One region of the Kitasatospora sp. NPDC001225 genome, then DNA from elsewhere that is predicted to be linked to it. Evidence: riboswitches for the same ligand, from Rfam matches in the RefSeq annotation. Region 1 holds a riboswitch; each other region holds the start of a gene.

What was found. A riboswitch is a leader RNA that binds a small molecule or an ion and turns the genes downstream of it on or off. The one in region 1 is predicted to bind cyclic di-AMP.
Region 2: linked by a shared signal. The riboswitch ahead of ACWDCZ_RS35040 (C40 family peptidase) and the one ahead of ACWDCZ_RS08980 (transglycosylase family protein) in region 1 are both predicted to bind cyclic di-AMP.
Region 3: linked by a shared signal. The riboswitch ahead of ACWDCZ_RS30405 (LysM peptidoglycan-binding domain-containing protein) and the one ahead of ACWDCZ_RS08980 (transglycosylase family protein) in region 1 are both predicted to bind cyclic di-AMP.

What each region holds. Positions count from the first base shown of each region.
Region 1 is NZ_JBSFJC010000018.1:70,293-77,216, reverse strand. It holds gene ACWDCZ_RS09000 (helix-turn-helix domain-containing protein) at 1-351, opposite strand, end outside; gene ACWDCZ_RS08995 (ATP-binding protein) at 770-1,345, shown strand; gene ACWDCZ_RS08990 (DUF397 domain-containing protein) at 1,731-1,994, opposite strand; gene ACWDCZ_RS08985 (hypothetical protein) at 2,553-3,512, shown strand; cyclic di-AMP (ydaO/yuaA leader) riboswitch at 3,964-4,134, shown strand; gene ACWDCZ_RS08980 (transglycosylase family protein) at 4,121-5,512, shown strand; gene ACWDCZ_RS08975 (hypothetical protein) at 5,809-6,009, shown strand; gene ACWDCZ_RS08970 (LacI family DNA-binding transcriptional regulator) at 6,129-6,924, opposite strand, start outside.
Region 2 is NZ_JBSFJC010000171.1:7,271-14,194, reverse strand. It holds gene ACWDCZ_RS35045 (C40 family peptidase) at 1-925, opposite strand, end outside; gene ACWDCZ_RS35040 (C40 family peptidase) at 1,153-2,268, opposite strand; cyclic di-AMP (ydaO/yuaA leader) riboswitch at 2,279-2,432, opposite strand; gene ACWDCZ_RS35035 (C40 family peptidase) at 2,771-3,808, opposite strand; gene ACWDCZ_RS35030 (NYN domain-containing protein) at 4,009-5,439, opposite strand; gene ACWDCZ_RS35025 (hypothetical protein) at 5,578-5,841, opposite strand; gene ACWDCZ_RS35020 (rhomboid family intramembrane serine protease) at 6,043-6,825, shown strand; gene ACWDCZ_RS35015 (Lrp/AsnC family transcriptional regulator) at 6,867-6,924, shown strand, end outside.
Region 3 is NZ_JBSFJC010000116.1:5,569-12,492, reverse strand. It holds gene ACWDCZ_RS30420 (MazG family protein) at 1-619, shown strand, start outside; gene ACWDCZ_RS30415 (SDR family NAD(P)-dependent oxidoreductase) at 624-1,046, opposite strand; gene ACWDCZ_RS30410 (cytochrome P450 family protein) at 1,335-2,672, shown strand; cyclic di-AMP (ydaO/yuaA leader) riboswitch at 2,894-3,063, shown strand; gene ACWDCZ_RS30405 (LysM peptidoglycan-binding domain-containing protein) at 3,069-3,974, shown strand; gene eno (phosphopyruvate hydratase) at 4,335-5,621, shown strand; gene ACWDCZ_RS30395 (FtsB family cell division protein) at 5,716-6,237, shown strand; gene ACWDCZ_RS30390 (DUF501 domain-containing protein) at 6,209-6,880, shown strand; gene ACWDCZ_RS30385 (Ppx/GppA phosphatase family protein) at 6,877-6,924, shown strand, end outside.

The sequences.
Region 1 (6,924 bases):
GCGGATGAGCTGGGCGGCCTCCTCCAGGCCGACGTAGGTCTGGAACCAGCCCGGCAGCACGTCGTTGAAGCTGTGCCACCAGCCGGACTTGTTGGCCTCGCGGACGAGGCCGAGCAGGGCTTCCCGCTCGATGCCGTCGTCCACGCCGTACAGGCTGAGCAGGTCGGCGACGTCGCGCTCCTTGAAGCTGACGCGGCCGAGTTCCATGCGGCTGATCTTGGACTCGGAGGCCCGGATCGCGTAGCCCGCGTCCTCGCGGGTGATGCCGCGCGCCTCACGCAGGCGGCGCAGCTGCGAGCCGAGGAGGATCCGGCGGACCATCGAGCCGCCGCCCGGCTGAACTGTGGTCATGCGGTCGAAACCTCCACCTAGGGCAAACAGCGCACAGTCTGCCATCAGTTGAGCGCTCACGGTGCCGATACTGACGGATGTTCCTATCAGTTCTGCACTCCACGCACCAGGATGCACGTGCATTCGGCGCTTGCATATGCCAATAGTGCGACTGCACGTGAATCGACTCTTGCATCTGCAGTGAGCGCACACCACCATGGTGCACGTGCACCTGCACATCCCTGGCAATCCCGCGGGCTCCGCGTCGACCCCACGCGCGACTCCGTGCACCGACCCGACGGCGTCCCCCGCGTCATCGGGCGTTCGAGTGCGCGCGCGCCTGGTCGAGGGGGCGGCCGAGCGGCCGAGCGAGTCGGAGGTGACCGGCATGACCCCGGCGGGTCCAGCCGTGTCCGCCCCCTTATGGGAGGAGCTCTTCATGAGCACCGGTACGGCTTTGGCGGTTGACCCCCATGTGGTCACCTGTACGCTCGCTCCTCGCTTCGAAGCCGTCAGAACCGCGCGGGACTTCGCTCGGAGCACGCTCCAGCTCTGGGGCCTGACGGAACTGTTCGACGACGTCGCGCTGGTGGCCTCGGAACTCGTGACCAACGCGCTCCGGCATGCGATCGGCGCACGGCCCGACCCGTCGGGCGGCGCCCTGGGCGAGTACGACTTTCCCATGAAGCCGACCGCGGACGGCCGGCTGCCGATCCGAATAAGCCTGGTGCACCGCGCACCCCAGGTGGTCTGCGCGGTGAGCGATCCGAGCAGCACCGGCCCGGTCGCCCGGGAGGCCGACTTCGTCGCCGAATCGGGCCGCGGGCTGCACCTGGTGGAGTCGTTCAGCCGCTCCTGGGGCTGGCACCCGCTGGGCAGCGGCAAGGTGGTCTGGGCGATGTTCGAGGCCGAGTCGGTCGGCGGTTCCCCGCTGGACGGACACCCCGGGCTCGGCGGCCGCTCACCGCTCGACGGTCCCGTCGACGTCGGCGGACGGCATCGGCGCTCGGCCTAGGACGGGCCCCGCGCTCCGAGCGGGTCCTGTGCTCCCAGCGGGCCCCGTGCTCCGAGCGGGCCCGGCGTTCCGGACGAGCCCTGACCCCGGGACAGGCCCTGCACTCCGGAGGAGCCCTGCCTTCGGGACGGGCCCCGCGCCGGACGGCGCGCGGCCGGTCGACGGACACCCCGGGAGGACCGCACCCCGGGCCCTTCCAGCAGGCCCCGTCGAGAGCCTCCGGCACCACGGAACCGCGAGCGGCTCAGCACGGCCGGGCGGGCCGGGCGGCCGGACGGATCCGGGAGAGGCCTCCGGAGCGAAGACATCCGGAGGAGACAAAGACAAAGGCCGTCGTGGTGTCGGCACCCACGACGGCCCCCCGATGATGGAGCACGGCGGCCGGTCAGACCGCCAGGTGGTCGAACTCCCCGTCCTTCGCCCCCAGCAGCAGGGCGGAGATCTCGGCCCGGGTGTAGATGAGGGCGGGGCCGTCCGGGAACCGCGAGTTGCGCATCGCCACATCGCCGCCCGGCAGGGCCGCGAACTCGACGCAGTTGCCCTGGGAGTTGCTGTGCCGGCTCTTCTGCCAGACCACCCCCTGGAGATCGGCGGCGGCCATCCCGTTGTAGGTGTCGTACGAGCCGTGCGTGTCCTGCGAGTCGTGCATAGAAATCTCCCGAAGAGCTCCGGAGTTGTCGTCCAGCGCGGCGCCCCCGGCACCGCCGAAACGAACGGACCGGCCCCGTACCGGTCCGGCACAACGCCTCACTTGACGTGATGATAGCCGCAGTGCACGTGCATCAGCACGGGACATTGCAGGTGCACGAGGCCTTTTACCCGCAGCCGCGAACTCTTCACGGGCCCTTCCTCTGACGGTACGTAAACGGACATAGCCGATGAATCGTCGAGCCCGCGATAACCGGCCGTGAGCACCTCCCCGCTGAATGTTGATCTTCGAATGCCGGGAGTCGCCCGCCCGTGACCCTCCGTCAAGCCGGGCTCATGCTGTGAGACATCTCACGCGCCCCGGGTGCAACGCCCGCCCCCTCGGATCGCGTCGGGACAAGCACCGGCCACCATGCGGGGGTTGGGCGAAGAATGTCCGGATTGTAGGCAAAGCGCCCGGACCGGCGCCGGAGACGCACCGGGTCCGTACCGCGAGCACGCGAAACCCGTACGGCAGCCGACTGCAAGCCGGACGGGCCGATGTCCTACGATCTCCGGCATGAGCACCGCAGCCATTCCGGGCGCGCCACTGCCCGTCCGTACTCCAGGCTCCCGTGCGCGGGGGCGCCACCGTCGTCCCGAGCGCCCCGAGATCCCGGCCGGCGCCCCGGCCCTGGTGCTCGCCGTGCCCGCGACCGCCGGGCCCGAGTCCCGCTCGGTCGTCGAGGAGCTGCTCTCGATCGTCCGCACCGAGCAGAACGGCGTCCAGACCGCCGTCGGCTACCTCCCCGGTGACGGTGCGGCGGGCGCGAGCGGCGAGGACCGCACCGTGGCCGAGCTGCTGGCCCTGGCCGCCGAGGCCGGGCGGCCGATGCCCGTCCTGGTGCCGCTGGTGCCCGGCCCGCACACCTTCCTGACCGGGCTTCACGCGCTCGCCGCCGAGTACGGCGCGCCCGTCACCGACCCGCTGGGCCCGCACCCGCTGCTGGCCGAGGCCGTGCACGTCCGGCTCTCCGAGGCCGGGCTGGCCCGGGCCGACCGCGCCCGACTGTTCGCCATCGCGACCGCCGCGGACGGCGTGGTGCTGACCACCGTCGGCGGCGAGGACGCGGCCGCCGCAGCCGGCATCACCGGCGTGCTGCTGGCCGCCCGGCTGGCCGTGCCGGTCGTCGCCGCCGCGCTCGACGTGCCCGGCTCGGTGGCCGCGGCCGTCAACCACCTCAAGGACACCGGCTCGCAGCGCCCGGCGCTGGCCCCGCTGGTGATCGGTCCGGAGGCGGACTCCGAGCTGCTCGCCACCGCCGCCGAGGAGACCGGCTGCCCGTCGGCCGCGCCGCTGGGCGCCTACCCGTCGGTCGGCCAGCTGATCGCCTCCACCTACCTGGCCGCGCTGCCCACGCCGTCCCCGGAGGACCTGGCACGGGCCGAGGCGGAGGCGGCGGCCGCCGCCGAGGCCGAGGGGGTCGCGGAGGGCTCCCGTGGCGCCCACGCGGCCGCCGAGGGGCCTGGCGGACGATAAGGACACCGCGCGCGGGTTCGCGCGCACCGAAGGGCCCGGAACGGATCGCGTTCCGGGCCCTTCCGCGTACTTCCCCCCACCCCGTCCGTCCCGTACGGGAGTCACCCGGCAATGAAGGGGAATGTCCGTTCTGGCGCTATTTGAAAGGAAATAGGGAGCGTGGATTCACATGCTCCGATCGCGACCGCTCCCCCACCCGCCGGAGTGCGCCACTCCGCGATTCGACGCACCGTCACGCCGCTCCTGAGGCGGAGCCAGTTGTCGGCTTCCGCAACAGCATTGCCTGAAAACGATCATTTACGATCATGGTGAGTGGCAATTTTGGCAGTTTCCACTAAACCGTGATGCACATCACAGTGGTTTGCAGTTTGAACTTAAGTCTGATTAACGTGCTCCCCGTTCGTGACCACACGAACCCGGTCATCCGCAACGCCGAGTCCTGCCGTCGGATGTCCTGGAAGCGCGAAAACGCACCACGGCAGGAGCGGGGGACCCACAGGTAAGTCGCCCCGGACCGCTCTCCGGAACGGTCCAGGGCTAGGGGTGAAGCCGTGCTCACCGCACGGCCGGGCAACTCCAGCCCGAATCCGACAGCTCACCTCGCAGGCGTGGGAGAGGACCACGTCTTCATGCTGCCCACCAACGGCACCCGTCTGTCCGGCCGTACCCGTCGCGTGATCGCCGCCCTCGGCGTCGCGGGCGTCGGCCTCACCGTCCCCTGCCTCACCACCGGCACCGCCTCGGCCGCCTCCGTCGCCACCTGGGACAAGGTCGCCCAGTGCGAGAGCGGCGGCAACTGGAGCATCAACACCGGCAACGGCTTCTACGGCGGCCTCCAGTTCACCTCCAGCACCTGGTCCGCCTTCGGCGGCACGGCCTACGCGGCCCGCGCCGACCTGGCCACCAAGGACCAGCAGATCGCCGTCGCCGAGAAGGTCCTCGCCTCCCAGGGCCCCGGCGCCTGGCCGGTCTGCTCCGTCCAGGCCGGGCTCACCAAGGGCGGCGCCGCGGCCGCCGTTGACACCTCGGCGGGTTCGACCGCCGCCAAGCCCGCCGCGCCCGCCCAGAGCGCCAAGCCGGCCGCTCCGGCCGCGAAGCCCAGCGCCAAGCCCGCGCAGCCCCAGACCCCCGCCGCGAAGCCCGCCGCGCCCGCCCAGGGCGACGCGCAGGCCTCCACGGACTCCGCCGCCTCCGGCAACCGGAGCGACTGGGTGCAGAAGCGCCAGCAGCAGGCCCAGGGCGGCGACTACACCGTCGTCGAGGGCGACTGGCTGTCCGCGATCGCCGACCAGCACAAGGTGCAGGGCGGCTGGCAGCGGCTGTACGACCTCAACCGCGGCACCCTGACCGAGGGTCCGGACACCATCTACCCGGGCCAGCAGCTGTCCTTCGGCGGCAACGGCCAGGCCCGGGCGGGCCAGCCCTCCGCCGGCACGTCCGGCTCGGACTTCACCTGGTTCGACCGCTCGCAGAAGTCCGGCCAGTCCGCGAACGGCGGTGCCGTGAACGCCCAGCCGACCGCGCAGCCCGAGGCCCCGGCCGCCAAGCCGTCCACCAAGCCGGCCGCGAAGCCCGCCACCAAGCCCGCTCCGCAGCCCCAGGCCCAGACGCAGACCCAGACCCAGGCGCCGGCCGCGACCGGCAGCATGGCCGCCGCGGTCTCCTTCGCCGAGTCGAAGGTCGGTCAGGCGTACGTCTACGGCGGCACCGGCAACGGCGGCTGGGACTGCTCCGGCCTGACCCAGGCCGCGCTGCGCGCCGCGGGCGTCTCCGTCCCGCGCGTCGCCGCCGACCAGGCCGCCGCCAGCACCCACGTCTCGCTGGACAGCCTCCAGGCGGGCGACCTGCTGTTCTGGTCCAACAACGGCAAGGACTCCGGCGTCTACCACGTCGCGATCTACGTCGGCAACGGCAAGTACGTCGAGGCCGCCAACCCGAGCTCGGGCGTCCGCGAGCAGAGCATCGCCAACTGGGCCCCGGACTTCGCCGGCCGGGTCTGAGGACGGCGCGCGGTCCACGGCGCACGGCCGACGGACGGCCGGTAACAGCTGACGGGTACCAGATAACAGCTGACAGATTTCAACATCTGTCAGCTGTTATCCGTCAGCTGTCGGCCGTCGTCCGAACGCTGACCGCCCACCACCCCCGGGGAGAGTCTGGTCGCTCCTCCCCGGGGGTTCCGGCGTTCCCGGGGCCACGGCGTGCCCGACCGTTCCCGACCGCGGTTCCGCCCCGTTCCGTGGTGGATCGCCGCCCCAGCGGGCATGCTGCTGCTCTGCACCCGAGGAGGAGTCACATGGCCCAGGTCACCGTCACCCTCGACGCGAACCTCGCGATCGACGCGATGATGCTTTCCGGCACCAAGAGCCCCCAGGACGCCGTCGAACTGGTCCTGCGCGACTACCTGGCCCGCGGCCGCCGCACCGAGACCCGTACCGGCGAGGCCGCCGACGGGCACCGCCTGACCGCCGACCGCCCGACCGCCCAGGAGGGCTGACCCACCCCACGGCCCGCCACGGTCCGGCACGGCCCGCGACGGCCGACCGCGCGCACGCCGACGGGCCCCGGAGAGCGATCGCCCTCCGGGGCCCGTCCGACGGCCGTGGCGGCCGGGGTTCAGCGCGCGCAGGCCCCGGTGGACCCGCGCATCACCAGCTCCGGCTGGAACATGAACTCGCCGCGCTGGGCGGCGTTCCCGCCGACCTCCTCCAGCAGCGCGTCCACCGCCGCCGTGGCCATCGCCTCGACCGGCTGGCGGATCGTGGTCAACGGCGGCTCGGTGAAGGCGATCAGCGGCGAGTCGTCGAAGCCGACCACCGACACGTCCTGCGGCACCGACAACCCGCGCTGCCGCACCGCCCGGATCGCCCCGAGCGCCATCATGTCGCTCCCGCAGACGATCGCCGTGCAGCCCTTGTCGAGCAGCGCGCCGGCCGCCGCGTGCCCGCCCTCCACGCTGAACAGCGTGTGGTGGACGAGGTTCTCGGCCTCCTCCCGGCCGAGCCCGAGCACCTCGCGCATCGCCGCCGTGAAGCCCTCGATCTTGCGAAGCACCGGTACGTACCGGCGCTGACCGACGGCCAGCCCGGTCCGCTCGTGCCCGAGTTCGGCCAGGTGCTGGACGGCCATCCACATCGCGGCGCGGTCGTCCGGCGAGATGAACGGCGCGTCGATCTTCTCGCTGTAGCCGTTGATCAGCACGAACGGCACCCCGCGCCCGGCCAGCCGGGCGTAGCGGTCGTGGTCGGCGGTGGTGTCGGCGTGCAGGCCGGAGACGAAGACGATGCCCGCCACGCCCCGGTCCACCAGCATGTCCACCAGTTCGTCCTCGGTGGACCCGCCCGGTGTCTGGGTGCACAGCACCGGGGTGTAGCCGTGCCGGCTGAGCACCTGCTCGATCACCTGGGCCAGC
Region 2 (6,924 bases), on a different contig from region 1:
CCCGGTAGAAGATCACCAGGTCTCCCGGTCGCGCTTCGGACAGGCTGATCCGCTGCCCGGCGTACGCCTGGGCCTGCGAGGTGCGCGGCAGGGTCACTCCGGCCTGCCGCCAGCTGTAGTACATCAGACCGGAGCAGTCGAACGCGTGCGGGCCGGTGGCCCCGTAGACGTACGGGGAGCCGATCATCCGCACCGCGGCGGCCAGCGCGGCCGCCCCGCGCTCGGAGGCGGGCGGGGCGGTGCCGAGGTCCAGCCGGTCGGTGCCCCGGGTGGCGCGCTGCTCGGCGTCCCGGGCGTCCTGGACCGCCAGCCGGGCCCGCTCGACGGCGCCCAGGCCGTTCAGCAGCTTCTGCGCCCCGGCCAGCCGCTGCTGGACCTGCTGCTTGCTGTCGGCGAGCGAACGCCGGGTCCGGTCCAGCTCGGCGAGCTTGTCGGCCGCCTCGGTGCGGCGCTGGTCGAGCCGGCGCTGGCGGGTGATCAGCTCGTGCAGGGTCTCCTGCTGGCGCACGGCGGCCTGGCCCTGGGTGCGGGCGCGGGCCAGGTAGCCCTCCGGGTCGGGCGAGAGGATGAGCTGGGCGGTCTGGGTCATCCCGCCGCCGCGGTACTCGGCCCCGGCCACCATCGCCAGGTCGCCGCGCAGCCCGTTGAGCTGGTCCTGGGCGAGGGCGATCTCGCCCTGGAGGATCGTGGTCTCGCCCTGGAGCCGCCGCTGGGCCTCCTGCGCGGCGTTGAACCTCTCGGACGCCTGCTCGGCCTCGTCGTACAGCTGCTCGACCTGCGTCTTGACGTCCTGACGGTCGCCCGGGTCGGGGCTGGCGGGGGCCGCCTGGGCGCTGCCTCCGGTGGCCGCGCCCAACGCGGTGGCGGCGGCCGCGGTCAGCACCAGCGCCCGGGTGAGCAGTTGGGAACGGCGGTGCACGGGCATGGCGGCAGCGGCTCCAATCCTGCGGCGCGGCCCCCGCCGCCGCACCGGGACGGGCGGCCGTCGAGCGGGAGTCCGGTGGCAGACGTTAGCGAGTCCGGGCAAGCGAGTCCAAACCCCTCCCAACCCGAATATTCACTCCCTAATCGGACATCAGATCGAGCCGCCGGAAAAGCCGCAGGCCCGGCCTCCCCTGGGGGAGACCGGGCCTGGAGACGTCCGAGCGGGGATCAGACCCGCACGATGCCGGTCAGCGGCATGTTGGTGACCGCCTCGTAGCGCACCGACGCGCCCGGCTTGGGGGCGTGCAGCACCTGGCCGTTGCCGGCGTAGATGCCGACGTGGTGGGCGTCGGTGTAGAAGATCAGCAGGTCGCCGGGCTGGGCCTTGGAGAGGTCCGTCCCGAGCCGGGTGCCGGCCGAGGCCTGCGCCTGCGAGGTGCGCGGCAGCGACACGCCGGCCTGGTTGTACGCCCAGACCATCAGACCGGAGCAGTCGAAGGAGCCCGGGCCGGTGGCGCCCCAGACGTACGGGCTGCCGATCTTGGAGGCGGCGGCGGACAGCGCGGCGGCACCGCGCGAGCTGCCGGGGGCCACGTTCACCGGAGCGGTGGTCGTGGGGGCCGAGAGGCTGCCGCGGCTGTTGTCGCGGGAGGCGCGGTCGGCCTGCTGCTGCTGGGCCTGGGCGGCGTCGGCCTTGGCCTTGGCCTCGGCGGCGGCCTTCTCCTCGGCCTGGCGCAGCGCCTGGCGGTCCTGCTCGGTCAGCGTGTTGAGCAGGTCCTGGGCCGCCTTCAGCTTGCCCTGGACCTCGTCCTTGGAGGCCTTCAGCTGCTGGGTGGTCGACTCCAGCTCGGCGAGCTTGCCCTGGGCCTCGTTGCGGTCCTGGTCGAGCTTGCGCTGCTGCTCCTGGAGCTCCTTCAGCTGACCCTTCTGGGTGCTGCCGGCCTGGTTCAGCGCGTCGGCCTGGCTGAGGAAGCTGTCCGGGCTGGAGGAGAACATCAGCTGGACGGTGGGGGATATCCCCCCGTTGCGGTACTGCTCGCCGGCGATCTCGGCGAGGCCGCCCTGGAGCTCGGTGACCTGGGCCTGCTGACGGGCCACCTGGTCCTGCAGGCCGGAGACCTGCTTCTCCAGGTCCTGCTGCTTGGCCTGGGCGGCGTTGTAGTTCTCGGTCGCGACCTCGGCCTGCTCGTTGAGCTGGTCGACCTGCCCCTTGACCTGTTCCTTGGTCGGCTGCGGGTCCGCGTGGGCACCCTGCGCGGAGAGGACGACGGCTGCGGCGGCGACGCCGGTCAGGATCGAGACCCGGGCGCGGCCGGCGGGCTTGGGACGACGATGGGACGCCACGAAGGCGGACTCCTTCTTCCTACGGCCGCCTACCGGGTGAGCTGACGGGTTCGGGCCGGAAGCATGCCCTACGACGCCTCACGGCCGTTCCACCGGCCGACCTGGCGCCGATTCACCCCGGAGGAACGTGGTTCCCCGGCTCCGCTCCGCAGCGCCCCCTACCACTGGGCTCCCCTGTCGGACAGTCGCTTCGACCTGTCCCGCTGCCTTGCGAACTCGACGGTAACCACCGCCGCCACCCTGGCTGGGCGATCGACAGTGCGGTGGTTCGGAGCATGACCCTAGTAACTGAACCGTGATCGGTTCAAATCCTTGTCAGAAAAAAGACAGAAGATTACCCAAGTTCCTTTGTGAAAATGACCGATGGTGACCATTGACGCACACAAGGCTGATCGGTTCTCACCATGTGGTCGTCGAAGGGCCGGAAACCCGAAACGCCACCCCGAACGGGGGTGGCGCTTTTCACAGGCCCCCGCGGGAGCCCCCCGGGCGTGTCGGTCCGTCAGACCCGGCGGATGGTGTTGATCGACATCGCGTCGGCCTTCATCACCTTCACCACGTCACCGGTGTGCGGCGCGTGGACCACCATGCCGTTGCCGATGTACATCCCGACGTGGTGCATGTCGGGGCCGTAGATCACCAGGTCGCCCGGCTGGGCCTGGTCCAGCGAGGGGATCCGGGTGCCGTAGTGGCCCTGCTCCTGCGAGGTGCGCGGCAGCGAGACGCCCGCCTGCCCGTACGCCCAGACCATCAGGCCCGAGCAGTCGAAGGTGGTCGACCCGGTGGCGCCCCACACGTACGGCGAGCCCTGCTTGCTCATCGCCTTGGCCAGCGCCGTGGCCGCGTAGCCGCTGGCCGGCGGCAGGCTGCCGAGGTCGACCCGGTCGCTGCCGCGCGAGGCGCGGTCGTCCTGCGCCTGCTGGGCCCGCAGCGCGGCGCGGTCGGCGGAGCTCAGCGAGTTCAGCAGGTCCTGGGCGGCCTTCAGCTTGGTGTTGACGTCCGACTTGGCCTGGTTCAGGTCCTTGGTGGTGGTGTCCAGCGAGGCGAGGACGGCGGCCGCCTCGGTCTTCTCCTGGTCCAGCCGGCGCTGCTGGTCCAGCAGCCCCTTGAGCGCCTCGGCCTGACTGGTGCTGGCCTGCTGGACGGTGGAGGCCTTGTCCAGGTAGCCGGACGGGTCCGAGGAGAGCATCAGCTGGACGGACGGGTCGATGCCGCCGCTGCGGTACTGCTCGCCCGCCACCTCGGCGAGGCCGCCCTGGAGCTGGGTCATCTGCTCCTGGCCGCGGGCCACCTGGTCCTGCAGCTGGTCGGCCTGCTTGCGCAGCTGGTCGGCCCGCTCCTTGGCGCCGTTGTACTTCTCGGCCGCCTGCTCCTGCTCCTCCTGGAGCTGGTCGATCTGCGCCTTGACGTCCGTCTTGTTCGGCTGCGGCGCGGCGTGCGCGGCCACCTGGGCGGAGAGGGCGACCGCGGTCGCAGCGGCCGCGGTGAGCACGGAGATCCGTGCGCGGCTCGGCTGCTTGGGACGGCGGTGGGAGGCCAAGGGACCGGCTCCTTCTTCCAACGGGCTCACCTGATGGGATGAGATTCCGGAAAATAGGTTTGACGCCAGACCCTAGTGAAGATCTATCCGTTTTGCCACTCCCCCGAAGGCGTGAACTCCGGTCCCCACACTGACTTCACCGGACTCGCACAATGCTCCGAAACAGGCCCTGACCAGGCATCATGCGAACCTCCCCGGGTTCAGGGCCGGGCCAGCCGGTTCAGCAGCAGCACCGACGCCACGGGGCGCGCGCCCGCCTTCCGCACGCCCTCCGCGACCTCCCGGTCGGTGGACACCACCACCACCGGACGGCCCTGCGGCTCGGCCCGCACCAGACGGCGGATCAGCTCGTCGGCCGTCTCCCCGGTCCGGCTGAACCGCACCCGGACCCCGCGCGGTGGCGCCATGATCACCGGGACGTCCAGGTCCTGCCCGTCGAACACGCAGGTGACCTCCGCCTGGGTCCGCTGGGCCAGCATCGCCAGCCCGCCCAGCAGCCGGATCCGCTGCTGCTCCAGCGGCAGCGTCGGATAGCCGGTCTTGGTCACGTTGTAGCCGTCCACCACCAGGTGCACCTGGGGGATCGCCAGCAGCTGGTCCAGCAGCGCCGGATCGTCCTCGGCCAGCCCGCGCCGGGCCACGTCGTGCGGCGAGGCCGCCCCCGGCACCACCGCCTCCACCAGGTCCGCCGGGCGGATCTGGGCGACCGGCAGCGCCAGCTCCCGCTGGAGCCCCTGGGCCGACTGCAGCACGGTGTCCAGCAGCAGCCGCAGCCGCATGTCCTCGACGCTGCGCCCCTCACGGGCCGAACGGCGGCCCTGCTCGGCCGCGTTCTCCAGCTCCAGGACCCGGTGCCGGAGCCGGCGCGCCTCGCTCTCGGCCGCGCCGCGCTCGGCCGCGGCCTGCGCCTTCAGCGCGTCCAGCTCGCCGGCCACCCGGCGGGTCTCGGCCTGCGCCCGGCGGGTGTCGCTCTCCAGCGTCCGCACCCTCTTGCGCAGCGACTCGGCCTCTCTGCGGACGCCGTCGGACTCGGCCCGCTGCCGGTCCGCGTCCGCCCGCGCGGAGGCCCGCACCTCGGCCAGCTCGGCCTGCAGCTTCTCCACCAGCCGGACCGCCTCCGCGGCCGCGTCCTCGGCGCCGGCCCGCTCGGCCTCCTCGCCGGCCTCGGCCACCAGCCGGCTCCAGCCCGTCGAACGCACCAGGTAGGCGGCGGCCGCGACGTCCATCGGATCGGCCGCGCTCGGGACGGTGCCCGACTCCAGCGCCTTCACCAGGTCCGGCTGCCCGAGACGCAGCCGCTCCGCTATCCGCACCCGGAAGGCCGGCTCCGCCTCCAGCGCCGCCGCCAGCGCGGTGGCCGCGTACTTGGCCCGCCGCGCCGGGGTGAACTTGACGTACTGACGCAGGCTCTGCGGGAGCTCGGCCGGCGGCACCCCGCCGAGCGCGTCCGAGGCCAGGCCGACCACCCGACGGCGCACGCCCTCGGGCAGCGGCCGGTCGAGCTTCTCGACGGCGCGCTCCGCCGCGGACCCGGAGGCGCCGTCCGCCGTCCCGGCAGCCTCGGCCGGGGCCTCGGCCGCAGCGGGCTGAAGCCCCTGGGCTGCGCCGGGCTCCTTCGCTGCGTCCACCACGTCCTCGGCTCCGATCCTGGTCCAGCGGGGCACGGCCGCGGCCGCCCCCCGTCGGCACGCTCCGTGCGTCCTGTTCTGTATTGTCCCGTGCGGCGCGGGCGGGTGCGCCGCGCACCCACCCCGCCGCCGCGGCGGGGATCAGCCCTGGTCGGCGGGGGCCTGCGTCTCCTCGGCGCCCGGACGGGCCACCAGCTCGACCTGGTCCACCGCGTTGCACCAGCGGCAGCGCACCGACTCGACGGTCTCGCTCAGCACCTCGGTCTCCTCGACCTTGGACTCGCCGGCCAGGTCGAAGTGCAGGAACTCGGTCACCCGCGCGGTGCGGGTCACGTCGAAGCGGGTGAGGTTGCCGCACAGGGTGCAGCGCCAGCGCGTCTCGGCGGTCAGAGCGGGGACGGTCATCGGGGGTCCTCTCGGGTGGTCCCTGGGTGGGGCAGGCGCTCCCCCCGGAGCCCCGGCGTCGGCGGCGGGAGGCGGGAATGCCCGCCCCAAGCCTATTGCCTGGGGCAACCGTCGCGACCACCGGTTGCCTGAACACCCGGGCTAGTCCACCTGCCGTAAACCGCCGTGTCACCTGCGGCGCCCGGAGGGATGCTTGGCCGCATGGCGCTCGCGGTCCCCGACCACACCGCCGCCCGGGGCGGCCGCCCGGCGGCGACCGCCCCCGTGGTCAGCTACGCCCTGATCGCCCTCAACACCCTGGTCTTCCTGCTCGGCCCGGCCGCGGGGCTCAACCCGCTGTACGGCACCGGCCAGGCCCGGGTCTGCGCGGAGCAGCGGTACGAGCAGCGCTGGGGCGCCGTCCCGGCCGAGGTGCTGGCCGGACGGCCGCTGACCGCCGAACAGCTCGCCGAGGCCCCCGACCCGGTCCCCGGCTGCCCGGCCGCCCCGACCCCGGGCAAGCGCCCGGCGCTGTCCGTCCTCACCGGGCTCTTCCTGCACGCCGGCTGGCTGCACCTGCTCGGGAACCTGCTCTTCCTCCAGGTCTTCGGCCCCACCGTCGAACGCCGGCTGGGCCGGGCCCGGTACGCCGTCTTCTACCTGGCCGCCGGCAGCCTGACCACGTACGGCTTCGCGCTCGCCGAGGCGCACTCGCCGAACTCCACCCGGGTGCTCATCGGGGCCTCCGGGGCGATCGCCGCCGCCCTCGGCGCCTACCTGCGCCTCCACCCCCGGGCCCGGGTGACCACCCTCGTCCCGCTGCTGTTCTTCCTGCCGCTGCGCTTCCCGGCCTGGCTGGTGCTCGGCCTCTGGTTCGTCCTGCAGTGGTGGTCGGTGCACGCGGCCGGCCCCGGGGTGGCGTACCTGGTCCACGTGATCGGCTTCTCGGCCGGGTTCCTCTACGCCTGCACCGTGGTCCGCCACCCCCCGCGACGACCGGGCTGACGCCCGATACGCTGGCGGCACCCCACAAAGGAGCCCGAACTGTGATCACCGCCATCGTCCTGATCAAGACCAGTGTCGACCGCATCCCGGAGATCGCCG
Region 3 (6,924 bases), on a different contig from region 1:
GCGCTCCCCGGGCGGTTGCCCCTGGGACGCCGAGCAGACGCACGAGAGCCTGGTGAAGTACCTGGTCGAGGAGGCGTACGAGCTGGTCGAGGCGATCGAGGCGGGGGACCGGGAGACGCTGCGCGAGGAGCTGGGCGACGTCCTGTTCCAGGTGTTCTTCCACTCCCGGATCGCCGAGGACCACCCGACGGAGCCGTTCACCGTCGACGACGTGGCCGGGGACATCGTCGAGAAGCTGATGTACCGGCACCCGCACGTGTTCGGGAACGTCGAGGTCGAGGGCGCCACGGAGGCGGAGGCGAACTGGGAGCAGCTGAAGGCGGCCGAGAAGGCGGACCGCGAGTCGGTGCTGGACGGCGTGCCGGCCGGGCTGCCCTCGCTGGCGTACGCGGCGAAGCTGGTGTCGCGGGTGCGCCGGGCGGGTTTCACGGGGGTGCCGGACGAGGCGTACGGGCTGCCGGCCGAGCTGACGGCCGATTCGGCGGGCCGGCTGCTGCTCGCGGTGGTGCAGCGGGCGCACGACGCGGGGGTGGACGTGGACGCCGCGCTGCGGTCGGCCGCGCGCGGTTACCGGGACGCGGTGCGCGCGGCCGAGGGCCTCGGTCCGGTCGGGGAGTAGGCGCTCAGGCCGCCGTGGCGGTGCGCTCGGGGCGCCGCTGCGGCGGGACGAGTTCGCCGATGGCCTCGCCGACGAGGAGGACGAGTTCGGCGAGCCGCTCCAGGTCGAGGTGGTCGGGCAGGTCCGCCAGCGAGATGATCCGCTCGCCGTCGGGGCCGGCCACGGCGAACAGGTCGATCGGCCCGAGGTGCTTCTCGGCGGTGTCCACGAGGGCGGCGACGTCGCTGGGGCGGCGGATGTCGCCGCAGACGCCGACGACGGGGCAGCCCGGCCGGTCGAGTTCGGCGGCGAGGTCCTCGGCGATGCCGGCGTACTGGTCGGCGATGAGCATTCCGGCGGTGCCGGCGGCGGCGAACCGGCGGGCGAGGCCCGCGCCCGACCCGCCGTCGAGGACCGCGATGACGACGACTGACCCGCTGACCCGCATGGTCTGCTCCTCCCTGTGGGCGACACCGCACCGGCGCCCACGCGTACTGCGGAGGATCGTAGGCACGTCCTGACCCTCCGCAACAGGGATTACCCCTCAGGTGACCAGGCTCACGCCCGCCCCGCGGCCAAGAGTCGGCCAAGAGCTGTCCACGGACCGGCCACGGGACGTCAACGGAGTGTTGGCGCGCCCGACGCGTCCGGTTGCGGAAGCGCGGCGGAGGAGCGGCGGGGAAGCGGCGCCCCGCCGGAGGGAGGGCGCGCCCGTCGCACCGGATACGGTCGGTCCATGCCAGCTCAGCCCGTCCCCGCCCGGCCCGCCGCCCCGTCGTCCGACGCCCCCGCCCCGCAGCTGTTCACCTGGGAGTTCGCCGCCGACCCGTACCCCGCCTACGCCTGGTTGCGCGAGCACTCCCCGGTGCACCGCACCACCCTGCCGAGCGGGGTGGAGGCCTGGCTGGTGACCAGGTACGCGGACGCCCGGCAGGCGCTCGCGGACAGCCGGCTGTCGAAGAACCCGGCGCACCACAGCGGGCAGGCGCACCGCACCGGCCGGGTGGGCATCCCGGGGGAGCGGCAGGCGGACCTGATGACCCACCTGCTGAACATCGACCCGCCGGACCACACCCGGTTGCGCCGGCTGGTGTCGAAGGCGTTCACCCCGCGCCGGGTGGCCGAGTTCGAGCCGCGGGTGCAGCAGCTCACCGACCGGCTGATCGACGGCTTCGCGCAGCGCGGTTCGGCGGACCTGATCCACGAGTTCGCGTTCCCGCTCCCCATCTACGCGATCTGCGACATGCTCGGGGTGCCGGCCGAGGACCAGGACGACTTCCGCGACTGGGCCGGGATGATGATCCGCCACGGCGGGGGCCAACGCGGCGGCGTGGGGCGGGCGGTGAAGCGGATGCGGGCGTACCTGCTGGAGCTGATCCACCGCAAGCGGGCGGACCTCGGGGACGACCTGATCTCGGGCCTGATCCGGGCCGGCGACCACGGTGAGCACCTGACCGAGAACGAGGCCGCGGCGATGGCCTTCATCCTCCTGTTCGCGGGTTTCGAGACCACCGTGAACCTGATCGGCAACGGCACCTACGCGCTGCTGCGCAATCCGGAGCAGCGCCGGCTGCTGCAGGAGTCGGTGGTGCGCGGGGAGAGCGCGCTGCTGGAGACCGGGATCGAGGAACTCCTGCGCTACGACGGGCCGGTGGAGCTGGCGACCTGGCGGTTCGCGACCCGTCCGCTGACCATCGGCGGGGTGGACATCCCGGTCGGCGACCCGGTGCTGGTGGTGCTGGCCGCGGCGGACCGCGACCCGGCCCGGTTCGCGGCGGAGAACACCCTGGACCTGGCCCGGAAGGACAACCCCCACCTGGGCTTCGGGCACGGCATCCACTACTGCATCGGCGCTCCGCTGGCGCGGCTCGAAGGGCGTGCCGCGCTGGCCACGCTGCTTTCCCGGCTGCCCGATCTGCGGCTCGCGGAAAGCCCGGAGAATCTGCGCTGGCGGGGTGGTCTGATCATGCGTGGCCTGCGCGAACTCCCGGTGGAATTCAGCCCGGAGAGCCGTTCCCCGCACGCCCCTCCGCACCCCGTTCCGGATGCCTCTTCGACGCCTCCGACCTGCTGAGATCACGCTGACGGGACGTCGCCGATCGCCCGCCGACGGGGGTGTGAACACCCATCAATCCGGACATAACGCCGCTGTTGGTAGGCGATCGGACACGGGCCGTAATTGTTGTGTGATATCGGTGATATGAGCTTGTGATTGGTCTGATGATCTGTCTACTCTCCCTGGAGTTCGCAGCTGCGGACCTCGTACGCGGAACGCCGAATCCTGCCCGCCGCGTCACGGGAAACCGACCAGAACCCTGGGCAGGGGCGGGGGAACCAGGTTTGTTGCCGTCTCCCCACGGCTTGGGGTGAAGCCGCCCGAGCGGAAATCGTTTCCGCGTACGGCGGCCGGGCCACCTCCCGGTCCGAACCCGACAGCTCACCTCGCAGGCGTACGGAGAGGGACCTCTTCATGCTGTTCGTTGGAACTGGCCGTCACCGTCGTCGCACCCAGGCCGAGAAGGCCATCGCCGTCGCCGGTGTGGCCGGCGTCGGACTCGCGATGCCGCTCCTCACCGCCACCGGCGCCTCCGCCGCCCCGGCCTCCACCTGGGACTCCGTCGCCCAGTGCGAGAGCGGCGGCAACTGGAGCATCAACACCGGCAACGGCTTCTACGGCGGCCTCCAGTTCACGTCCAGCACCTGGAAGGCGTACGGCGGCACCGCCTACGCGGCGCAGGCCAACCAGGCCAGCAAGGCCCAGCAGATCTCGGTCGCCGAGAAGGTGCTGGCCTCGCAGGGTCCGGGCGCCTGGCCGGTCTGCTCCCAGAAGGCCGGTCTGACCAAGGGCGGTGCCCCGGCCTCGGTCGACACCTCCTCGGACGCCAAGCCGCAGTCCGCCCCCAAGCAGCAGGCCCCGAAGCCCGCCGCCAAGCCGGCCGAGAAGCCGGTCGCGCAGAAGCCCGCCGCCCAGAAGCCGGCCCAGAAGCCCGCCGCGCAGCCGGTCCAGCAGGTCGCCCCGCAGCAGCAGGCGCAGCCGCAGACCCCGGGCTTCTCCGGCAAGGCCGGCTGGGACGCCGACGCCAAGGTGTACTGGTACCAGAACAACGGCGGCTGGTACTGGACCAGCCACCAGAGCGTCTACCAGCAGTACGCCGGCCAGGCCGCCGCCCAGCCGCAGTACGCCCCGCGCGCCGCGCAGCAGGCCCCGCAGGCCGCCGGCCACGACTACACCGTCCGTGCCGGTGACACCCTGTCGACCATCGCCGCCGCCCAGGGCGTGTCCGGCGGCTGGAGCGCGCTGTACGAGCAGAACCACTCCACCGTCGGCGGCGACCCGAACCTGATCATGCCCGGCCAGGTGCTGCACCTCGGCTGAGCCGCCCCACCCGACGCCGGCAGCGCCCCGCGGCCGGTGGTGCCCCGAAGCGGGGAGCACCCGCCGCCGGGGGCGCCCGCCGCCGCGCCGGAGCGCTCGGCGCCGACGCCGCTCCACCCCGCCGTCCGAAGGGGGCCGGTCCTACCGGTCCCCTTCGTCCGCATTCGCCCGCTCCGGTGGGACAAGCTGGGACAAGCAGGTGAACTACCGGTGGGTAGCAGGGCCACACGGTGAGACGGGACCGAGGCCGACGCGGCCACGGCAGCCCGGGCGGTTAGGCTCTGGTCGTAACGACTCCGCAATCGTCCTGCTGGCAGCACCACCGTCAGACCGGACCCTGCTCTCGCAAGGAGATGCCTCGTGCCGTCCATCGATGTCGTCGTAGCCCGTGAGATCCTCGACTCCCGCGGCAACCCCACGGTCGAGGTCGAGGTCGGCCTCGACGACGGCAGCACGGGTCGTGCCGCTGTCCCGTCGGGTGCCTCCACCGGTGCCTTCGAGGCGCTGGAGCTGCGCGACGGCGACAAGAACCGCTACTTCGGCAAGGGCGTCGAGAAGGCCGTCCTGGCCGTCATCGAGCAGATCGGCCCGGAGCTGGTCGGCTACGACGCCACCGAGCAGCGCCTGATCGACCAGGCCATGCTGGACCTGGACGCCACCCCGGACAAGTCCTCGCTCGGCGCCAACGCCATCCTGGGCGTCTCGCTGGCCGTCGCGCACGCCGCCTCCGAGGCCAGCGACCTGCCGCTGTTCCGCTACCTGGGCGGCCCGAACGCGCACGTCCTGCCGGTCCCGATGATGAACATCCTCAATGGTGGGTCGCACGCGGACTCCAACGTCGACATCCAGGAGTTCATGATCGCCCCGATCGGTGCGGAGTCCTTCTCCGAGGCCGTCCGCTGGGGCGTCGAGGTCTACCACACGCTCAAGGGCGTGCTGAAGGAGCGCGGCCTGTCCACCGGTCTGGGCGACGAGGGCGGCTTCGCCCCGAACCTGGACTCCAACCGCGAGGCCCTGGACCTCATCGTCGAGGCCATCGAGAAGGCCGGCTACGTGCCCGGCCGTGACGTCGCGCTGGCCCTGGACGTCGCCTCCTCCGAGTTCTACGAGGACGGCGCCTACCGGTTCGAGGGCAAGGACCTCACCGCCGCCGAGCTCATCGAGTACTACGCCGAGCTGGTCGCCGCCTACCCGCTGGTCTCCATCGAGGACCCGCTGGACGAGTCGGACTGGGCCGGCTGGAAGGCCATGACCGACAAGCTGGGCGACAAGGTCCAGCTGGTCGGCGACGACCTGTTCGTCACCAACCCGGCCCGTCTGGCCCGCGGCATCGAGACCGGCACCGCCAACGCGCTGCTGGTGAAGGTGAACCAGATCGGTTCGCTGACCGAGACCCTGGACGCCGTCGAGCTGGCCCAGCGCAACGGCTACCGCTGCATGATGTCGCACCGCTCCGGCGAGACCGAGGACGTCACCATCGCCGACCTGGCCGTCGCCACCAACTGCGGCCAGATCAAGACCGGTGCCCCGGCCCGCTCCGAGCGCGTCGCCAAGTACAACCAGCTGCTGCGCATCGAGGAGATCCTCGACGACGCCGCCGAGTACGCCGGCCGCGGCGCCTTCCCGCGCTTCCGCCACGAGGGCTGAGCGCTCCCGGTAGCGCACGCCTGACCGGTGCCCCGCCGTTCACCCCGTAGGGTGGACGGCGGGGCACCGTCGCGACCAGGAGGGGATACGGGAGATGGCTGGCTGGAGGATCCCGGGCTTGGCGGCCCGGCCCCGGTTCACGAGCCGGGCGACCGTCCTCGTCCTGGTGCTCTGCTCGCTGGTGGCGATCCTCGCCTACCCGACGCGGCAGTTCATCTCCCAGCGCGCCGAGATCTCCGCCCAGCGGGCGAAGGCCGACCACGCGCGCCAGCAGGTCGAGCAGCTGCGCCGGGAGAAGGCCCGCTGGCAGGACCCGGAGTACGTCAAGGCGCAGGCCCGCGCCCGGCTGCACTACGCGGTGCCGGGGGAGACCCCGTACATCGCGGTGGACCCGGCCGGCCAGGGCTCCGCCAGGACCTCCTCGTCCGCGGGCGGGGCCGCCTCCGGGCCGAACGCGGCGCCCGGCGGCGCCGCCGGCCAGGCGAAGGCCGCCAAGCCCTGGTACGCCAGCATCTGGGACTCGGTGGACGCCGCCGACACCGCCGCGGCGGCCCCCGCCACCCCCCTTCCCCTCCCACCGTCCCCCGTTGGAGACACCTCCCCCCATGACCACTGAGAACCACCCCACCGTCTCCGACGCCGACGTCGCGGCCATCGCCGCCCAGCTCGGCCGGGTGCCGCGCGGCCTGCGCGGCGTGGCGCACCGCTGCCCCTGCGGCAACCCGGACGTCGTGGAGACGGCTCCCCGGCTGCCGGACGGCACGCCGTTCCCCACGCTCTACTACCTGACCTGCCCCAAGGCCGCCTCGCTGATCGGCACCCTGGAGGCGGAGGGCGTGATGAAGGACCAGAGCGCCCGGCTCGCCGAGGACCCGGAGCTGGCCGCCGCCTACCAGAAGGCGCACGAGGACTACATCGCCCGGCGCGACGCGATCGAGGTGCTGGAGGGCTTCCCGAGCGCCGGCGGCATGCCGGACCGGGTGAAGTGCCTGCACGTGCTGGTCGGCCACTCGCTGGCGGCCGGCGAGGGCGTCAACCCGCTCGGCGACGAGGCGATCGGCATGCTGGAGGACTGGTGGGCCAAGGGCCCGTGCGTCTCCCCGGCCGAGGTCGAGGCGGCCGGTGAGCGGGTCGCCCGCAACCGCGCCAAGGAGCAGGACCACGAGGCCGTGATCGCCGCCAAGCAGCAGAAGGCCGCCGAGCGCGCCGCGAAGAAGCGGGCCGCCGAGGACGCCGCGGCGGAGCGGGAGTCCGAGTGAGCGCGACCCGGGTGGCCGCGATCGACTGCGGCACCAACTCGATC